Regions from separate parts of the Allobosea sp. AK1 genome, predicted to be linked through region 4. Evidence: predicted binding sites of a transcription regulator. Region 4 holds the regulator's gene; each other region holds the start of a gene.
What was found. Region 4 encodes PhoB, which activates phosphate uptake and scavenging genes when phosphate is short. Its sites were predicted from a motif close to TGTCATNNANCTGTCAT; they were not measured.

Region 1 (5,083 bases), 530 kb from region 4:
TTCGCGGCGGAGTGCCATATCCTCTACAAGCGCGAGTTGACCGAGGGCGATCTCGTCCGCATCACCGCGCAGCTCATCGCCTTCGACGACAAGCGCCTGCATTACTATCTCGAGATGCGGCATGCCAACGAGGGCTGGCTCGCGGCGACCAGCGAGAACCTGTCGCTGCATGTCGACATGATCAGTCGCAAGGTCACGCCCTTCCCGGCCGATATCCTGGCCAATATCGCCCTGATGAAGGCCGCGCACAGCATGATGCCGCTGCCGGTCACGATCGGCCGCATCATCGGCATGCCCCGGAAATCGGCGATCCGGGTCGAGGACACGGCTGAAGAGCGCGAGACCGAGACCGAAACCCGGCATTGAACGATCGCCGCCTCAGGGATCGTCGTCGGGAATCTTGAGCTTGTGCCCGCAGGCCTTGCAATAGACCGCATCGGGCTCGTGGCGCTGGAGCGCGCATTCCGGGCAGGGAAACAGCACCTTGTTCGGGCGGAACAGCGCCTGCGCCAGGCGCACGAACAGCGTGATCCCGACGATCATCACCAGGATCGAGGTCAGCTTGCCGGCGATGCCCGGCAGGACCACGTCACCGAACCCTGTCGTGGTCACCGTCGCGACCGTGAAGTAGAGCGCCTGGACGTAGCTTTCGAGCCCGCCCTCCTGCCGAAAGAAGAAGGTGTAGACGAAGCCGGTCACCACGAAGAGGAAGGTCGCGATATTGCCGAGCGCGCGGACCACGTTCTCCCATTCGCGGAAGCGGGTTTCGCGGAACTGGGCCCAGACGATGCCCTTATGCGACAGCGACCACAGCCTGAGGATGCGCAGGAAGCCGAAATTCTCCAGCCATTGCGGCATGAGCAGCGTCAGGAGGATGAAGAGGTCGAGCAGCATCGTCGGCTGGCGCAGCAGCCTGAGCATGTTGGTCGAGGCCAGCAGGCGCGCCGCGATCTCGGCGACCATGATCACCGCGACGGAATAGTCGATCCAGAGGAAGGCCGCGTTCTCCCTGAGCAATGGCGTCAGGATGAAGAAGGCGATGATCAGGAGATCGACGACCGTCGTCACCGCCTGGAAGCGCAACGCGGCGGGCGAGCGGCCGTGATAGAGCTGGCGCAGCCGGTCGCGGAGAACCTCGAAGCGGCTTTCGTCGGAGGGGTCGGCTGAATCCATCGCCGGCAGCATAGGCATTCACGCGGCGTGCCGCTACGCCGCCCAGCAGTGCGTGACGACGGCATGCACCGCATAACCGCGATAGGGCGCGTCAAGCCGGCAATCGGCCCCGGCCGCTTCGGCAATGGCCCGCACGGCCTGCGGCAGGTTCTCCCGCGGCGTGACATGGAACAGCGCGAGCCAGCGCAGCAGCACGGCCTTGAACGGCCCCGGCAATCCGGCCTGATCGCCGAAATCGACGATATGCAGCGAGCCGCCGGCATCGAGCCGGCGCAGCGCCTCGGCGACGACCCCCTGCCAGGGCGGGATCATCGACAGCGCATAGGAGATGACGATCCGATCGAAGCCGGCAAGGCCGAACAGCACTTGAGGATCCAAAGCGGTGGCATCGGCCTGGGCAAGCCGGATCCGGTCATCGAGACCCGCCTTTGCGACCGATATCTTCGCCGTCGCCAGCATCGCGCTGGAAACGTCGAGCCCGTAGCAGGCGCAATCCGGATAGTGCCGGGCGATCCGGATCAGGTTGCGTCCGGTGCCGCAGCCGATCTCCAGCACGGTCGCGCCGGCCGGGGGCTGCAACCCGTCGATGAGCTGGTCGCGGCCGAGCAGATAGAATTTCCGGCTGGCATCGTAGATATGGCGCTGGTGCCGGTAGATCCGATCCATCAGCCCGGCGGCCGGGCCGGCCGGTGTCTCCGTCGCGCTCACCGGCCCTGGCCCTTCAGGACATAGAGGTGGAAGCCGCCATAGATCGCCGAGCGGTCCTGCCGGCAGAGCTCGCGGCTCGTCTCCTCCTCGTAATGCCACTGGTCGAGGATCGCCGCGGGCACGCGGCCGGGCAGCAATCTCTCGTCGGCCGCCGTGCGGAAGATCACCCGCGCGCCCGGCCGGGCCGTGCGCGTGATCTGCGACCACAACGCTGTCAGATCGGCGTCGTTCATCCAGTCCTGCGCATCGAGCAGCACATAGGCGTCGCAGCTCTCGGCCGGCTCGCCCTCCAGGAAGCCCGTGACCGCGCTCTGGCGATAGGACACGTCCGAGGCACGCGCCTTCACCGCCGCGAAATGTTCCGACTGGAGATAAGGCGGGAAGGCTGCATCCGGCCCCTCGCCATAGCGCCGGCCAAAAGCCTGCTGGGCGAAATAGTTGTCCTTGAGGTCGAAATCACAGGCCAGCCGTTCCAGCCGGAGCTTCAGCGCACCGAGAATGCCGTCCTCGCCATCGGCGGACAGCGCCTTGTACTGCGCCGGCGGGATGCCCAGCCCGTAGAGCGAGGCCGGCTGGCGCACCAGCCAGCGGATCAACCTGCGCTCGAAGACCGGCGCGAGATGTCTGTCGTAGAGCGCCCGCTGCTCGGCCCGGTCGCGCGCCGCCAGCATCGCCCTGGGATTGCCACCGAGCAGCCGCGCCAGCATATGACCCGTGCCGATGAAGCGGCCGAGCAGCCCGTAGCGGTGGAAACCCCGAGCAAAGAGGTTGATCCGGCGCCGCCCGTTCAGCCCCCGCCCCTCCCAGTAACCGCGCGAGACGGCATCGAGATGACCGGCGATCTCGCGGTCGTAGAGCGCGACATTGGCAGGCTCGTCCGCCCGGCCGAAGAAGCGCAGGAAATCCTCCTGCCGCTCGATCCGCGCCAGCGCCGCGAGCTTGAGGCGGCCCAGCGCGATATGGGTGGCGTTGAGATCGACCGCGCTGACCCGGATAGGCGCCGCCGTCAGATAGGAGAGGATGTTGCAGGAGCCGGACGCGATCGCCACGACATGGTCGTCGGCCTTGAGCCCGAGTGCCGCCATGTCGACGACGGGGTCCTCCCAGATCTGCGGATAGACCAGGCCGGAAAAGGCGCGGGCGAACAGCCATTCCAGTAGGCCGGCCTTGGACAGCGTCTTGCTGCGTCGGACGGCCTGTCCCAGCCCCGAGCTGGTCATGCGGCGGGCTGCGCGGGCCGTTTGGGTCGCCTGTTGCGTCACCGGTTTTCCTCCCTTTGCGGGTGGCCGGGCTGCTAGAGGAGTCGCGTGACGGTCAGGTGACGTCTTGCGCTCCGCTGCCACGGCATCGTGAGGCTGCCTGGACTCGACAGGGCTGAAATCTCGGATGCGAAGCGCCATATTGGGGCACGAAAGCCGATGAGGCGCCGCCCCGCTGACAAGGAGATCGCAATGGGTCTGATGAGCATGTTCGGCGAACCGAAGAAGCAGGACGAGAGTTTCCCCTTCCAGCTCACGGACACCGAGTGGCGCGAGCGGCTGACGCCGGAGCAGTATCAGGTCCTGCGCGGCCATGGCACGGAGCGGGCCGGCTCCTGCGCGCTCAATTACGAGAAGCGCGCCGGCACCTTCTCCTGCGCCGGTTGTGGCCAGAAGCTGTTCCGCTCGGGCAAGAAATTCGAGAGCGGCACCGGCTGGCCGAGCTTCGACCAGCCGCTGGAAGGGGCCGTCGAGACCAGCGAGGACCGCAAGTTCGGCATGGTCCGCGTCGAGGTGCATTGCGCGAATTGCGGCGGCCATCTCGGCCACGTCTTCCCCGACGGCCCACCGCCTACCGGCCTACGCTACTGCATCAACGGCGTGGCGATGGATTTTGAGCCGGAAGCAGCCTGACAACGCCGTCATGCTCGGGCTTGACCCGAGCATCTCGTAACAGAAAAGCGATGAAGAGATGCCCGGGGCAAGCCCGGGCATGACGTTTCAGGCAGTCGGCACGGCTCGTCGCGCCAGCGCCGCCGCGTCCACAGCCGGCGGCAGATCGCCGAACTGGCCCAACCAGCCGCCGCCCAATCGCGTCGCGATGAAAGCATCCGCCACCTCCGCCGGCGCGAAACGCAGCAGCAGGGAACCTTGCAGCAGCAGCGCCAGCTTCTCCGTCAATCGCCGCGCCTGCCCCTCGCTGCGCATCATCTCCGGCAACTCGCCCTCCAGCCGCTTCAGCGCTGCGTCAAAACGCCGGTCCGCCCCGGCAGCCACCATCATCTCCGCCCGCAGCACATCGACCGCCCCCTCCTCCCGCGCCAGCGAGCGCAGCACGTCGAGGCAGATGACATTGCCCGAGCCCTCCCAGATCGCGTTGAGCGGCGCCTCCCGATAGAGCCGGGCCATGGGGTTTTCCTCGATGAAGCCGTTGCCGCCATGGCATTCCAGCGCCTCGGTGACGACGGCGGGCGCGCGCCTCGTGATCCAGTATTTCGCGATCGGCGCGCCAACCCGCGCCAACAGGCGTTCGCTCTCAGACGCCTCCTGCCGGTCGAGCGCCGCGAACAGCCGGAAGGCGAGCCAGGCCGCGGCTTCTGCCTCGATGGCGATGTCGGCGAGCACGTTCTGCATGATCGGCTGGTCGATCAGCGCCTTCTGGAAGGCGCGGCGATGCTGGGCGTGATGCGCCGCGAGCGAGACCGCCATCCGCATCAGCCCGGACGACGCAGCCGCGATATCGAGCCGCGAATTATGGTTCATCGAAAGACCGGTGCGGATGCCCCTGCCCAGCTCGCCGATGAGATGGCCGATAGCTCCCCTGAACTCGACCTCCGAAGAGGCATTCGAGCGGTTGCCGACCTTGTCCTTGAGCCGCTGGATCGCGACGCCGTTGCGTGAACCGTCCGGCAGCCAGCCCGGTACGACGAAGCAGGAGATGCCCTCCGGAGTCCGCGCCAGCGTCAGGAACACGTCGGAATGCGGCACCGAGAAGAACCACTTCCTGCCATGCAGCGACCACGTCCCGTCGCGATTATCCTCGGCCACGGTCTGGGTCTGGCGCAGATCCGAGCCGCCTTGCGTTTCCGTCATCGCCGTGCCGACAGTCGCGCCCGTCTTGAGATGCGCCGGCCCTTGTCGCGGATCGTAGCGACCGGAAGTGACGAGCGAGCCCCATCGCTCCCACAAAGCCGCGTCCTGCTTCAGCACCGGCACGGCGGCAT
Region 2 (5,083 bases), 2.8 Mb from region 4:
TAGAAGAACGCCACCCAGAAGATATAGCCGGGGATCGCAAGCGAGGTGCCGGGCAGGGTGAAGCTGACCTGGATGTTCCAGAGGATGATCGAGAACGAGACCAGCGTGGAGACCTGCGAGAGCAGGGGCAGCGCGAAGCCGTAGGTCGAGTTGACGAAGGACCGCGTGTCCTCGGCGATACGCTGGTCGGGGTTGTCGACGCTGCCGGCAAGCGCGATCCGGTAATGCGTCGCGTGGTCGAGCCAGCGCCGCGTGTACTCGTTCGCCATGAACTGCCGCCAGCGGATCAGGATCGTGTAGTTGGCGAACAGCTCGATCAGGTTCGAGGCGACCCAGAGCACCGCCCAGACGCAGAAGACGTAGAAGAGCTGGTACCAGAACGCCGTCGCATCCTTGTTCTGCAGCGCGTCGTACATGTCGCGGTTGAAGAAGGAGAGGCGCAGCGTGATGCCGACCTGAATCTGGTTGAGGACGATCAGGAAGACGAAGAGCGAGACCGCCAGCGTGCCGAGCCTGATCTTGAACGGGCCGATCGGCCAGAGATTGGCGGTGGTGATCTGGTCGGATTCGAAATAGGGCGAGGCGATGCGTGCGATGCGCGCGATCACCGGCACGAAGGAGATCGCGTAGATCAGGATCGCGAAGACGCCGACCGTCGTCGGCAGGCTGGTCGGTATCGGTGGAACGCCAAGCGTCGCAGGCCACCAGCCGAGATGGGCTGCGATCGCGGCCGCACCGAACACCAGGTACTCGATGGCGAAGACGCCCGAGAATATCCGCAGGAAGAACGGCAGGGCCGGCGAGCGGAAGGTCACGACCGCCAGCAGCAGGCCGACGACACCCATTCCGATAAGGGCAGCCGAGCCGGCTTGCTGGCCGACGATCAGCGTAGCCGCCGCCAGCACGGCGACGAGGATGCTCAACAAGCGCATAGACGGGGATCCTGGCGGGAGACGGTGAAAGCCACGATTCGGACCATGTCGCAGCGGGAGTGGCCTTTCAATGGCGACGCGCCCGGATGAGCAAATTGTCATCTGTCGGAGAGGTCGCGGCGAGCCGCCCACGATCAGCGGACCCAGAAGCGAAACGCCCCGGACGAGCGGGGCTCGTCCGGGGCGCAAAGCTTGAAAGGGTTGGCGGTTGGACCGCCGGCCGATTACTGCGCGGCGACGATCTTGCCGGCGTCCCACTTGTACATCGAGAAGCTCGGCGAACTCAGGTCGCCGGTCTTGCCATAGGTCAGCGTGCCGATCGCGGTCTTGACCGGCATGCCCGACTGGAGCGCCTTGGCGGCGCCATTGGCATCGCCCGGCTTGCCGGCCTTCTCGATCGCGGCCTTTAGCACCTCGACCGCGGCGTAGGCGTTGAGCGTGAAGGCCTCCGGCGGGATGCCCTTCTCCTTCAGCGCCGCGACGGCCTGGGCCGAGTCGGGGTTCTTCAGCGCGTCCGTCGCGTTGGTGAAGAGCGTGCCGGTGGCACGGTCGCCGCCAATCGCCGCGAACTCCGTGTTGGAGAGGCCTTCGCCACCGATGATCGTCGCCTTCACGCCGGCGTCGGCGAGCTGGCGCGCGAGCAGGCCGCCCTCGGGGTGGTAGCCGCCGAAATAGATGGCGTCGACATTCGCAGCCTTCAGGCGCGTCACGACGGCCGAGAGGTCCTTGTCGCCGGGATTGACCGTCAGGGCGATCACTTCCTTGAGCCCGCCGGCATTGATGCCCTTCTGGAAGGCGTCGGCGAGGCCTTTGCCGTAGGTGCCCTTGTCATGGACGATCGCGATCTTCGCGTCCTTGAGGTTCTTCAGGACATAGGTCGCGGCGATGTCGGCCTGCTGGTCGTCACGGCCGCAGGTGCGGAAGACATTGGTCAGGCCGCGCGTCGTCAGCGCCGGCGAGGTCGCGGTCGGCGTCACCATCAGCACGCCGCTCTCCGAGAACACGTCCGAGACCGCCATGGCGACGCCAGAGGTCACCGGGCCGACCACGAACTTGACCTTGTCGCCGACGAGCAGGTTGGCGGAGGAGACGCCCTGCTTCGGATCGCCGGCATCGTCGGCGAGCTTCAGCACGAGCTTCTCGCCGAGCACGCCGCCATTCTTGTTGATGACGTCGACAGCGGTCTGGGCGCCATTCTTGACCTGGTCGCCATAGGCGGCGACCGGGCCGGTCAGCGGCGCGACGAGGCCGATGGTGATGTCAGCCTGCGCGGCCTGGGCGGAGAGGAACAGCGCGGCAGCGAGCGCGGCGCCGGACAGAAGTTGTGACTTTTTCATCTGCATCTCCCTACGACATGCAACTTTGGCGCGCGAGCCCGACAGGGATCGCTTGCCGCCTGTATAAGCCAGGAAGCCGGCGGAAGGCACTGCCCAAGCTTTCATCAGTCCTGTCGGGAAATGCATGGCGGTGCGGCAGGCGGTGTCGAGAGGCTGGAAAAGGCCCCGCCGCGCTCAGCCGCTGCGCGCCTTGCGCTGGGCTTCCAGCTCCTCTGTAACGGCGATCACGTCGAGATAATCCTCGTGCCGGGCCGGCGCATAGTGCGAGACATGGCCGTCGGTGAAGCTCTTCCAGGCCTCGGGGGCCGCCTCCTTCATCCCGTTCATGGCGGCGACGAAATCGTCCTTCAGCCCCTGCGGCAGGTTGGCACGGGTCGAGAACGGGCTCGCCGGGATCAGCGGCGAGGTCCAGATCACCCGGGTCGAGCCGGCCGGGATCATCCCGCGATCGGCGAGCCTTTGCGCGACGCCGTGCTCTGCATTGGTCTGGTGGGTCGCGACGATATCGAACTGGCCGCGCACCAGCGCCAGAACCGAATTGTCATGGCCGCCGGAGAAGACCGTGCCGCTGAAATGGGTCTTCGGATCGATGCCCTGCTTGCGCAGGAAATAGGAGGGGAAGGCGTAGCCGGAGGTCGAGTTCGGATCGGCGAAGGCCATCACCTTGCCCTTGAGATCGGCGAGGTTCTGGTAGGGGCTCTCCGACCGCACCAGCAGCACGGAGTAATAGCCTTCCTGCCCGTGGTTATCGACATCGCGCAGCAGCGGCTGGAGCTTGTCGCCGAGCACGCGGCGGCCGAGCGCGTAGACCGCAGGGCCGAAGCGGGCGAAATCGACCTGGTCGGCGCGCATCGCCTCGACCAGGCCGGCATAGTCGGCGACCCGGAAGAAGCGCACGGGCACGCCGAGGCGCTGCGACAGGTAATCCACCATCGGCTGGGTGCGGGCGATGGCGCCGGCCTCGTTCTCGGCGGAGGAGACGCCGAAGCGCACCTCCTTGATGCTCTGCCGCCAGTCCGGCGCCTGCGCGAAGGCGGGGGCGACGCTGCTGGCGGCGAGGCCGGCGAGGACGAGGCGGCGTGTGGGCATGATCATCTCTGTCGCGGTGAAGTTGAAAGCGCCTCGATGCGCGCCCGCGACGACAGCCGGATGGCCGGCGGATGACAGTGTCGTGAAATGAAAAAGGCCCGGCTTGCGCCGGGCCTTCCGTAGTCTCGGTAGGTGGATGGATCAGAAGTCCATGCCGCCCATGCCGCCGCCGCCCATCGGGGGCATCGGGGCGTCCTTCTTCGGCTGCTCGGCAACCATCGCCTCGGTGGTGATCAGCAGGCCAGCGATCGAAGCCGCGTCCTGGATCGCCGTACGCACGACCTTGGTCGGGTCGATGATGCCGGCCTTGACCAGATCGCCGTACTCGCCGGTCTGGGCGTTGTAGCCCCAGGCGTAGTCCTTCGACTCGAGCAGCTTGCCGATCACGACCGCGCCGTCATCGCCGGCGTTGTCGACGATCTGGCGAGCCGGAGCGGCGATCGCCTTGCGGACGATCTCGACGCCGGTCTTCTGGTCGTCGTTCTGGGTCTTGATCGACTTCACGGCCTGGAGCGAACGCAGCAGGGCAACGCCGCCGCCGGGAAGGATGCCTTCTTCGACCGCAGCGCGGGTCGCGTTCAGGGCGTCGTCGACGCGGTCCTTCTTCTCCTTGACCTCGACCTCGGTCGCGCCGCCGACGCGGATGACCGCGACGCCGCCGGCGAGCTTGGCCAGACGCTCCTGGAGCTTCTCACGGTCGTAGTCCGAGGAGGTCTCCTCGATCTGGGCCTTGATCTGGCCGACGCGAGCCTCGATGTCCTTCTTCTTGCCAGCGCCGTCGATGATCGTGGTGTTCTCCTTCTCGATGCGCACCTTCTTGGCGCGGCCGAGCATGTTGAGCGTCACAGTCTCGAGCTTGATGCCGAGGTCTTCCGAGATCATCTGACCGGCGGTCAGGATCGAGATGTCCTCGAGCATGGCCTTGCGGCGATCACCGAAGCCCGGAGCCTTGACGGCCGCGACCTTCAGGCCGCCACGGAGCTTGTTGACGACGAGCGTGGCCAGGGCCTCGCCCTCGACGTCCTCGGCGATGATGAGCAGCGGCTTGCCGGTCTGCACGACGGCCTCGAGGATCGGCAGCATCGCCTGGAGCGAGGACAGCTTCTTCTCGAAGATCAGGATGTAGGGGTCTTCCAGCTCGGCGACCATCTTCTCCGAGTTGGTGATGAAGTACGGCGAGAGGTAGCCGCGGTCGAACTGCATGCCCTCGACGACGTCGAGTTCGGTCTCGGCGGTCTTGGCCTCCTCGACGGTGATGACACCCTCGTTGCCGACCTTCTGCATGGCGGTCGAGATCATCTTGCCGACCGACTCGTCGCCGTTGGCCGAGATCGTGCCGACCTGCGCGACTTCCGCGTTCGACGTGACCTTCTTCGAGTTCTTCTTGAGGTCGGCGACGATGGCGTCGACGGCCAGGTCGATGCCGCGCTTCAGGTCCATCGGGTTCATGCCGGCCGCAACCGACTTGGCGCCTTCACGGACGATCGCCTGGGCGAGAACGGTGGCGGTGGTGGTGCCGTCGCCGGCATGGTCGTTCTGGCGCGAAGCGACTTCGCGGACCATCTGGGCGCCCATGTTCTCGAACTTGTCGGAAAGCTCGATTTCCTTGGCGACGGTGACGCCGTCCTTGGTGATGCGCGGGGCGCCGAACGACTTCTCGATCACGACGTTGCGGCCCTTCGGACCCAGCGTGACCTTCACGGCGTTGGCGAGGATATCCACGCC
Region 3 (5,083 bases), 560 kb from region 4:
AGCACCGCGCCAGCCAGCGTCAGCGCGAACTCGATGAAGAGCTTGCCGGTGCGCCCTGTCGAGAAGGCCATCGGCGCATAGACCGCGACCAGCGTCAGCGTCATCGCCACCACGGCGAAGGCGATCTCGTTGATGCCGCGGATCGCCGCCGGGGTCGGCTTCATGCCGTCCTCGATATGGCGGTGCACATTCTCCAGCACCACGATGGCGTCGTCGACGACGAGGCCGATGGCAAGCACCATCGAGAGCAGCGTCAGCGTGTTCACGGTGAAGCCGAGCGCATACATCAGCGCGAAGGAACCGATCAGCGAGACCGGGATCGTCACCAGCGGGATCAGGGTCGCGCGGACCGAGCGCAGGAAGATGAAGATGATCAGAACCACCAGCACGATCGCCTCGACGATCGTCTGGTAGACCGCCTTGATCGAGCGGTCGATGAAGACCGAGGTGTCGTAGGACTTGCCGATCGACATGCCCTGCGGCAGGTCCTCGATGATGCCCGGCAGCGCCTCCTCGATGCCGGCCGAGACGTCGAGCGGGTTGGCCGTCGCCTGCTTGACGATACCAATCGTCACCGACGGCGTGCCCTTGAACCAGGCGGCGTTGCGCTCCTCGCGCGCGCCCAGCTCGACCTTGGCGACATCCTTCAGCTTGACGGAGAAACCATTGGCATCCTTGACCACGATCTCGCGGAATTCCGCCGGCGTGGTCATGCTGGTCTGCGAGAGCACCGTGAATTCGCGGTCGCTGCTCTCGATCCGCCCCGAGGGAATCTCGATGTTCTGCGCCCGGACGGCCGCCTCGATCTGCTGGACGGAGATGTCGTAGGCCGACATGCGGGCGCGGTCGAGCCAGATGCGCATCGCATATTGGCGCTGGCCGAGAATGCGCACCTCCGCCACGCCGGTCACGTTCTGGACGCGGTCCGAGATGAAACGGTCGGCGAAATCGGTGAGTTCGAGCGGCCCGTGCCGCGAGCTGGTCAGCGAGAGATAAAGGATCGGCTGCGCATCGGCCTCGACCTTGGCGATGACAGGCTCGTCGATCTCGTCCGGGATGCGGCTGCGCACGCGGCTGACGCGGTCGCGCACGTCGGACGCCGCGACGTCGGGATCGACATCCGGCCGGAAGCGCACCTGGATGAAGCTGCGCTCCTGGCGGCTGGTCGAGGAGATGATCTCGATGCCTTCGATGCCCGCGATCGAATTCTCCAGGATCTGCGTGACCTGGGTCTCGATGATCTCGGCCGAGGCGCCACGATAATCGGTGCGAACCGAGACGACAGGCTCGTCGATATTCGGGTATTCGCGGATCGTCAGCCGGCCGTAGGACACGATGCCGATCAGGATCACCAACAGGCTCAGCACCGTCGAGAGAACGGGCCGGCGGACGAAGAGTTCGAAGAGGCTCATGCGTCGGTCCTAGAGCATTTCCGGGTGAGGCGGAGGCCAGTTTGCGTGAAGAAACGAAGGTCCGCGTCAACGAATATGCGACAAAACAAAGAGATGGAGCATTTCGCGGGAAGCGCGGAAATGCTCTAGAGCTGGCTCGTCTGGACAACCTTGTCCTTGATCGCGATGGCGGCACCGTCGCGCAGCCGCATCTGGCCGGCGGTGATGATCTGCATGCCGGGCGTCAGCCCGTTGACGATCTCCACCTTGCCCGGCAGGCGCTTGCCCAATTCGACGGCGACGCGCTTCGCCTTGCCCTTGTCGACGACGTAGACGATCTTGCCGACGGCATCCGGCACGACCGCCATCTCCGGCACGACGATCGCGTTCTGGCGCTGGTCGACGGTGATGGCGAGGCGGGCGAAGAGGCCAGGCTTCAGCGCGAGGTCCGCATTCGGGATGTTGGCGCGCAGGCGGATCGCCCGGCCGTTGACGTCGACCACCGGGTCGATCGCGTAGATCTGCCCCTGGAATTTCCGGTCCGGAACCGCATCGACGCCCATCTGCACGGGCAGGCCCACCTTCAGGCGGCTGAGATAGATCTCGGGCACGCGGAAATCGATCTTGATCGGGTCGATGCTGGTCAGCGTGATCAAGGGCTTGCCGACAGAGACGTAATCGCCGACCCCGACCGAGCGCAGGCCGACGACGCCGCTGAACGGCGCCACGATGGTCGACTGCGCCAGCTTGGCCTTGGCGAGCTGGATGCGTGCCTCGCTCGAGGCGAGCTTCGCGCCGGCTTCGTCGAGCGCGACCTGCGTGCCCGAGCCGCGCTGCACCAGCGCCCGCAGCCGCTCATGGGTATCCCGAGCGAGGCTCAGATCGGCTTGCGCCTGCTTGAGTTCGGCATCGAGGATCGCGGTGTCGAGCTTGACGAGGTCCTGGCCTGCCTTGACGCGCTCCCCTTCCTTGAAGCCGAGCGCGATGACGCGGCCGGCGATCTCGGGCGCGATCACCACGGATTCGTCGGCGGCAAGCGTACCGAGCGCCTCGACCTCCTCGCTGACGGTCATGACCTCGATATTGGCCACTTCGACCGGCACGGCACGCGGCCCCGAGACCGCACTGGCCTGGGCCTGCTGCGTGCCGGCGCGCTGGTTGCGGTAAGCATAGTATCCACCGCCCGCAACGGCAGCGACGAGAACAAGAAGGACGAACCGCTTCATCAGGCTGGAGGCTCCGTTGCCGCCCATTGGTCTTAAATGGAACGAAAGGCGTTGCTAAGATGCCGGCGCGCCACAGCGGCGCAAAAACATAGGCTTTTGCGCCGATGCCGCATCGATCCGGCCTCGCAGCATCAATGCAAGATGCTTGCCGATAAGAGGCCCACCGTCACGGGCATCTCCGCCGCACACAGACATCCGCTTCTATCCTGCCGGTAAGCCGGGAATCGTCCAAGCGCATTCTGGAGACCTCACGAAACGTTGACCGGCTCCTGAGGTGGCAAAATGCTCCTTTCGGGGCCTTCCCAGGCCGTCATGTGCCTGTCATTCGCAGCCGATAGGGCTCGCAGCAATCGAGACGCCTGACCCTCCGGCCCCGGCCGGACGGGAATGCGCTCATGCCCGTATCGTGCCCGAGAACCTTTCCATGCTGCGCATCGAAGGCCTGACCAAGCGCTTTGGCGACAGGAATGCGGTCGACACCGTGACCCTGACCGTCCCAAAGGGGGAGATGGTCGGCGTGATCGGCCCCTCCGGCGCCGGCAAGTCGACATTGCTGCGCATGCTGAACCGCCTGACCGAGCCGACCTCCGGCAAGATCGTCTGCGAAGAGCAGGACGTTACCGGCCTGAAGGGCGCCTCGCTGCGGCGCTGGCGCCGCGACACGGCGATGATCTTCCAGCAGTTCAACCTCGTCGGCCGCCTGGACGTGCTGACCAATGTCCTGCTCGGCCGGCTGAACCACCGCTCCGCGGCTCTGACGCTGGTCAAGAGCTTCTCCGAGGACGACAAGATCCGCGCCATCGCGGCACTCGAGCGTCTCGATATGGGTCATTTGCTGGCGCAGCGCGCCGAGACGCTTTCGGGCGGCCAGCAGCAGCGCGTCGCCATCGCCCGCGCGCTCGTCCAGGAGCCGCGCATCATCCTGGCCGACGAGCCGATCGCCTCGCTCGACCCGCGCAACACCCAGGTCGTCATGGACGCGCTGTTCCGCATCAATCGCGAGGACGGCATCACCGTGATGTGCAACCTGCACGACCTCGACATCGCCGCGAAATACTGTGACCGCCTGATCGGCATGTCCGCCGGCAAGGTCGTGTTCGACGACGTGCCGCAGGCGCTGACCCGCGAGGTCGCCGCCGAGCTCTACGGCATCGAGGCCAAGGATGCCGGCGCCGAGGCGCTGGATGCGCTCGATGCCATCGCCGCCTCCGAGGCGAAGCGCGTCCGCCAGAAGATCGCCTGATTTCCAGAGATCGCCGGACCGGCCTGAAGGCCGTCGCCGCGAGAAGACCATCCGACCTACAACGCAGGAGCACATCGATGCTGACCCGTCGTCATACCCTCAAGCTCGCCGCCGCCGGCCTCGCGCTCGCCGCCAGCCAGTCCTTTAGCGATCTTGCTTTCGCACAGGATTGGAAGGCGAAGTATCCCGAGCTCGTCTTCGCGATCATCCCCTCCGAGAACGCCTCCGGCGTTACCGAGCGCTACACCCCCTTCGTGCAGTATCTCGCCAAGGAGCTCGGCACCAAGGTCACCTTGCGCATCGCCAACGACTACGCCGCGATCATCGAAGGTCAGCGCGCCGGCAACATCCACATCGCCTCCTACGGCCCGGCCTCCTTCGCCCGCGCCCGCATGACCGGCGCCAGGACCGACGCCTTCGCCATCGAGACCAATCTCGACGGCACCAAGGGCTACCACTCGGTCTTCTACGTGAAGAAGGACTCGCCCTATCAGAAGGTCGAGGACCTCAAGGGCAAGAATCTCGGCCTCGTCGACCCGAACTCGACCTCCGGCAACAACGTGCCGCGCTTCGTGCTCAACGGCATGAAGATCGAACCGGAAACCTTCTTCTCGAAGGTCGTCTATACCGGCAGCCATGAGAACGCGATCATCGCGCTCCAGCAGGGCACCGTCGACATCGCCGCCAACTGGTGGAACGACGAGCAGGAATCCAACCTGCAGCGCATGGCCCGCAAGAACATGGCCAAGGCCGACGATTTCCGGATCATCTACAAGTCCGAGCAGATCGTGAACTCGCCGATGGCCTATCTCACCGACCTGCCGGAAGAGCTCAAGGCCAAGATCCGCGACGCGGTGCTGAACCTCGCCACCAAGGACAAGGCCGCCTTCGACAAGATCTATGAAGGCAAGCAGGGCCCGCTCGTCGCCGTCGGCAACGAGGCCTATGACCCGATCATCGAGCTGAACAAGTTCGTCGACGACCTCCGCAAGAAGAAGTCGTCGTAAGCAGCACGCCTGCTCTCGCCGTCATGGTCGGGCTTGTCCCGACCATCCACGTCTTCCCTGCCTTCCGCAGCGCTCAAGACGTGGATGCTCGCCACAGGGGCGAGCATGACGGCAGCGGCGCTGCCTAGCGCCCTCTCCGGCAACGGACGCAAGATTTCATGACCCTCGCGATCGACCGCAACGACCCGGCTATCCGGGCCCATGCCGAGGCCTATC
Region 4 (5,083 bases):
GGTCAGCCGTGACGCCCGACCGCGCGAGATCTCGGCGATATCCGGGTTCTTCTTCTGCGGCATGATCGACGAGCCGGTCGCGAAGGCATCGTCCAGCGTCACCCAGGCGAATTGCCGGGAGGTCCACAGCGTCACCTCTTCGGCGAGGCGCGACAGGTTCGTCGCCAGCATCGCCGCGACGAACAGGAACTCCGCGACATGGTCGCGCGCGCCGACCGCATCGACCGAATTCTCGAATGGCCCGTCATAGCCGAGTGCCTTGGCACTGAGCTCCGGATTGAGCGTAATCGCCGAACCGGCGAGCGCTGCCGCCCCAAGCGGGGACTGGCCGGAGCGCTTTTCCCAGTCGGTCAGGCGCGAGGCATCGCGCATCAGCACCTGGCCATGCGCCATCAGCCAATGGCCGAAGGTGACCGGCTGGGCGCTCTGGAGATGGGTGAAGCCGGGGCAGACCGACGCCGCATGCTCCTCCGCCTGATCGGCGATCGCAGCCAGCAACTCCGCCAGCATGCCGGCGAGCGAGCGTGACTTGCTCCGCAGGTAGAGCTTGAGGTTGTTCGCCGCCTGGTCGTTGCGCGAGCGTCCGGCGCGGAGCTTGGCGCCGGTCGAGCCGACGCGCTCGGTCAGGATACGTTCGATGAAGGTGTGGACGTCCTCGTCATCGGGACCGGGCGCGATCCGCCCCTCGACCGTGTCGCGGGCGATCCCGTCGAGCGCGGTCAGGATGGTCTCGAGCTCCTGCGCGCTCAGCAGGCCGGCGCGACCGAGTTCGGCCGCATGCGCCTTGCCGCCCGCGACATCCTGCGGCACCAGCCTTGCGTGCTCGCCGGCGGCGCTCGACAGCTTCATCAGCCGCGGGTCCGGCGGCTTGCGGAAGCGCCCGCCCCAGAGTCGGGTCGTCTGGTTCATGATCTCGTTCCTCCCGTCAGGGAAGAATGGCCTCTTGACCGAGAGGCCGGCAAACGAAACGATCTCCGCCGAGATAGTCCAAAAAGGAATACCCCATGGCGGCCAGCCGGCCACCCCCGTCAGCCGCGGCGCTGAGGGCGTTCGCGACCGTCGCAAGGCTGGGCTCGACGGCCCGCGCCGCTCTCGCGGTCAACCTGACCCAGAGCGCGGTGTCCAAGCAGATCCTCTCGCTGGAGCATCATCTCGGCACGGTGCTGTTCGACCGCAGCCCGCTCGGCCTCAAGCTCACCGAAGCCGGCGCGATCTACCTGCCCTATGCGGAAGCCGCGCTGGAGCAGATGGAGCGCGGCGCACGGCGTCTCGCCGAGCGCAACGCCATCGCCCGGCCGATCCGCCTGCACATGGTCGCGATCGCCGGCGAGCGCTGGCTGATGGCGCGCTTTCCGGCCTTCGCCGAGGCCCATCCCGGCGTCGACGTGCAGTTCACCAATTACGTCAGCGAGAGCGAGACGGAGGAACCGGATATCGAGATCGCCCATGGCGTCCCGCCCTGGCCCGGCAAGGAGGCGCATTTCCTCTTCGGCCGCGATGTCGCGCTCGTCGCGGCACCCAGCCTGATCGAGCGGATGGGCGGTTTCCGCCGCGCTGCCGATATCCAGAAGATGACCCTGCTGCAGCACTATCAGATGCCGACCTTCTGGGCCGAGTTCACCGAAGCGCATGACCTGCGCGGCGCAGTGCCGGAGCACACCGTGCGCTACGGCTATTATTCCGTGATCACCAGCGCCGCCGTCGCCGGTCTCGGCCTCGCGCTGGCGCCACGCTGCTACGTCGCCGACGAGCTTGCCTCCGGCGCGCTCGTCAATCCGCTGGGGCTCGGCTTCACCAGCGCCATCGGCTGCTGGCTGACGCGACCGCTCGACCAGCCGCCGCGGCCGGGGCTGGATGCCTTCATCGCCTGGCTGCGGGCCGAGGCCGAGAGCTTCGACGCAGCGACGCGCGCGCCGCCCCCTTACGTCTGACCGGCCCCGGCGAAACCTCCCCCTCGCCTGCGCGTTGTCCCCCGAGGAGGAGGAGCCATGCTCACCATTCTGCCCGCCCCGGACCATGTCGCAGCCTATCGGCTGTCGCAGACGCTCACGGCTGACGATCTCGACGCCATCATGGCCGATATCGACGCCCGGCTCGAACGTCACGAGAAGCTCGGCATCCTCGCCGACATGACCGATTTCACCGACATGACGCTGGCCGCGGCCTGGAAGGACGCGCGCTACAGCCTCGGCAAGCTCTGGGAGCTCAGGCGCTTCCCCAAGGAAGCCCTGATCACCGACAAGGGCTGGCTCGCCGGCTTCGTCGATCTGCTCGACCCGGCGATCCCCTTCGTCAAGGTCCGCGCCTTCAAGCCCGAGGACTATGACAAGGCCCTGACCTGGGCCGGCGATATCGAGGGCGGCCCGAACGCCTGAGGCTTACGCGGCTCCGCTGCGCGCGAAGGTCTCGTCGAAGGCGTAGCCGGCTCCGCGCACGGTGCGCAGCGGGTCCTTGGCGTCGCCCGGCGTGATCGCCTTGCGCAGCCGCCCAACATGGACGTCGACCGTGCGCTCGTCGATATAGACGTCGCGGCCCCAGACGGCGTCGAGGAGCTGGGCGCGTGAATAGACCCGGCCCGGCGCCTGCATCAGGAACTCGAGCAGGCGGAACTCGGTCGGGCCGAGATGCAGTTCGCTCCCGGCGCGCCGGACGCGGCGCGTCGTGCGGTCGAGTTCGAGATCGCCGGCCGCGAGCAACCCTGCGACATGGCCAGGCTTCGCTCTGCGAAGAAGCGCCTGGATGCGGGCGATCAGCTCCGGCAGCGAGAACGGCTTCACGACATAGTCGTCGGCGCCGGTCGCAAGCCCGCGCACGCGCTCGGTCTCCTCGCCGCGCGCCGTCAGCATGATGATCGGCACGCGCTCGGTGTCGCGGCGCGAGCGCAGGCGCCGGCAGAGCTCGATGCCGGAGAGGCCCGGCAGCATCCAGTCGAGCAGGACCAGATCGGGCGTGGAATCGCGCAGATGCAGCTCGGCGTCATCCCCGCGCGCGACGCTGTCGACCTCGAAGCCCTCGGCTTCGAGGTTGTAGCGCAGCAGCAGGGTGAGCGGCTCCTCGTCCTCGACGATCAGGATACGTGCGGCCATGATGGCTTTGACCTCAGCTTCCCGTCACCGCTTCGACCTCGATATTGGTCGTGTCGAGCTTCGGCCGGTTCACGTCGAGGGAATCGCCAGTGACGAGGTAATGGATCGTCTCGGCGATATTGGTGGTGTGGTCGCCGATGCGCTCGATATTCTTGGCGCAGAACAGCAGATGCGTGCAGAAGGTGATGTTGCGCGGATCCTCCATCATATAGGTCAGGAGTTCGCGGAACAGCGAGGTGTAAAGCGCGTCGATCTCGTCGTCACGCTTCCAGACCTCGAGCGCCTTCTGCTCGTTGGTCGCGGCATAGGCGTCGAGCACGTCCTTGAGCTGGGCCTGCACGAGGCGGCTGATATGCTCGAGGCCGACGACCGCGCGATGCGGCGGCTGGAACTGGCCGGCAATGGCGACGGCGCGCTTGGCGATGTTCTTGGCGAGGTCGCCGACGCGCTCGATGTCGGAGGCAAGGCGGATCGCCGAGATCAGCTCGCGCAGGTCCTGCGCCAGGGGCTGGCGCCGGGCGATGGTGAGCACGGCCTTTTCCTCGACCTCGCGCTGGAGATTGTCGAGGCGCTGGTCGGCCGAGATGATCTTCTGGGCGAGCGCGGTGTCGCGGCGAACGAGCGCGACGGTCGAGTCGCCCAGCATGCGCTCGGCCATGCCGCCCATTTCGGCGAGGCTGCGGCGGATGCCTTCGAGATCGGTGTCGTAGGAGCGGACGATGTGGTCGGTCATTGCGTGTTCCTCAGGCGCATCGGCCCGAAAAGTGGAAACCGGTTTTCGGGCAAGCCGATGCGAAACAAAAATGCCGCTTAGCCGAAACGGCCGGTGACGTAGTCCTGGGTCTGCTTCTTGGCCGGGTTCATGAAGATCGTGTTGGTCGGCGCGAACTCGATGACCTCGCCGAGATACATGAACGCCGTGTACTGCGAGATGCGCGCCGCCTGCTGCATGTTGTGCGTGACGATGGCGATGGTGAAATCGCTCTTGAGCTGCTCCAGCAGGTCCTCGATCTTGCCGGTCGAGATCGGGTCGAGCGCCGAGGTCGGCTCGTCGAACAGGATCACTTCCGGCTTCTGCGCGATGGTGCGCGCGATGCAGAGGCGCTGCTGCTGGCCGCCGGAGAGGCCCATGCCGGAGCTCTTCAGCTTGTCCTTGACCTCGTCCCAAAGCGCGGCGCGGCGCAGCGCGCCCTCGACACGGTCGTCGAGCTCGGATTTCGGCGGCTTCTCGTAGAGGCGGATGCCGAAGGCGACGTTGTCGTAGATCGACATCGGGAACGGCGTCGGCTTCTGGAAGACCATGCCGACGCGCGAGCGCAATTCGTTCACATCGACGTCGTTCGAGATGATGTTGCGGCCGTCGAGCATGATCTGCCCTTCCGCGCGCTGCTCCGGATAGAGCGAGTAGATCCGGTTGAAGATGCGCAGCAGGGTCGACTTGCCGCAGCCGGACGGGCCGATCAGCGCCGTGACGTGACGATCACGGAAGTCGAGATTGATGTTCTTCAGCGCCTTGTGCTCGCCGTAGTAGAAATCGAGGTTCTTCACCGCGATCCGGACGGGCGCCTCGGCATCGAGCGACTGGGGGGAGAGTTCAAGGGTCGAAAGCATCGACATTAAGTCCTCAAGGTCGGTCGCGATCGGGTTGGTTTCAAGCTCTACTTGCTGCTGGCGACGATGCGCCGGGCAACGAGCGAGAGCACGAGGATCGAGACGGTGATGATGAGCGAACCGGCCCAGGCGAGCTGCTGCCAGTTCTCGTAAGGGGCGGAGGCGAACTGGTAGATCGTCACAGGCAGGTTGGAGACGCCGCCCACGAGCGAGGGCGAGAACCAGAAATTGTTGTTGAGCGCGGTGAAGAGCAGCGGCGCCGTCTCGCCGGCGATGCGGGCGAGCGCCAGCAGGATGCCGGTGACCATGCCGGCCTTGGCCGCGCGCCAGGTCACCGAGGTGATCACGACGGAAGGCGGCGCGCCGAGCGCGGCGCCAGCCTCGCG

Region 1: FHT98_RS03955 (BtaA family protein) is a predicted target of PhoB. The motif match lies at 3,189-3,205, and genes of this name have one in related genera.
Region 2: phnD (phosphate/phosphite/phosphonate ABC transporter substrate-binding protein) is a predicted target of PhoB. The motif match lies at 3,430-3,446, and genes of this name have one in related genera.
Region 3: phnC (phosphonate ABC transporter ATP-binding protein) is a predicted target of PhoB. The motif match lies at 2,926-2,942, and genes of this name have one in related genera.

The regions. Positions count from the first base shown of each region.
Region 1 covers NZ_VFMG01000001.1:747,041-752,123, forward strand. The annotation lists gene FHT98_RS03940 (thioesterase family protein) at 1-366, shown strand, start outside; gene FHT98_RS03945 (potassium channel family protein) at 379-1,173, opposite strand; gene FHT98_RS03950 (class I SAM-dependent methyltransferase) at 1,207-1,881, opposite strand; gene FHT98_RS03955 (BtaA family protein) at 1,878-3,101, opposite strand; gene msrB (peptide-methionine (R)-S-oxide reductase MsrB) at 3,342-3,773, shown strand; gene FHT98_RS03965 (acyl-CoA dehydrogenase family protein) at 3,861-5,083, opposite strand, start outside.
Region 2 covers NZ_VFMG01000001.1:4,103,634-4,108,716, forward strand. The annotation lists gene FHT98_RS19760 (ABC transporter ATP-binding protein/permease) at 1-932, opposite strand, end outside; gene FHT98_RS19765 (branched-chain amino acid ABC transporter substrate-binding protein) at 1,157-2,269, opposite strand; gene phnD (phosphate/phosphite/phosphonate ABC transporter substrate-binding protein) at 2,444-3,358, opposite strand; gene groL (chaperonin GroEL) at 3,500-5,083, opposite strand, start outside.
Region 3 covers NZ_VFMG01000001.1:1,836,958-1,842,040, forward strand. The annotation lists gene FHT98_RS09205 (efflux RND transporter permease subunit) at 1-1,412, opposite strand, end outside; gene FHT98_RS09210 (efflux RND transporter periplasmic adaptor subunit) at 1,538-2,617, opposite strand; gene phnC (phosphonate ABC transporter ATP-binding protein) at 3,042-3,860, shown strand; gene phnD (phosphonate ABC transporter substrate-binding protein) at 3,938-4,867, shown strand; gene phnE (phosphonate ABC transporter, permease protein PhnE) at 5,026-5,083, shown strand, end outside.
Region 4 covers NZ_VFMG01000001.1:1,280,772-1,285,854, forward strand. The annotation lists gene argH (argininosuccinate lyase) at 1-909, opposite strand, end outside; gene FHT98_RS06535 (LysR family transcriptional regulator) at 1,005-1,931, shown strand; gene FHT98_RS06540 (SpoIIAA family protein) at 1,989-2,375, shown strand; gene phoB (phosphate regulon transcriptional regulator PhoB) at 2,379-3,086, opposite strand; gene phoU (phosphate signaling complex protein PhoU) at 3,100-3,819, opposite strand; gene pstB (phosphate ABC transporter ATP-binding protein PstB) at 3,897-4,703, opposite strand; gene pstA (phosphate ABC transporter permease PstA) at 4,745-5,083, opposite strand, start outside.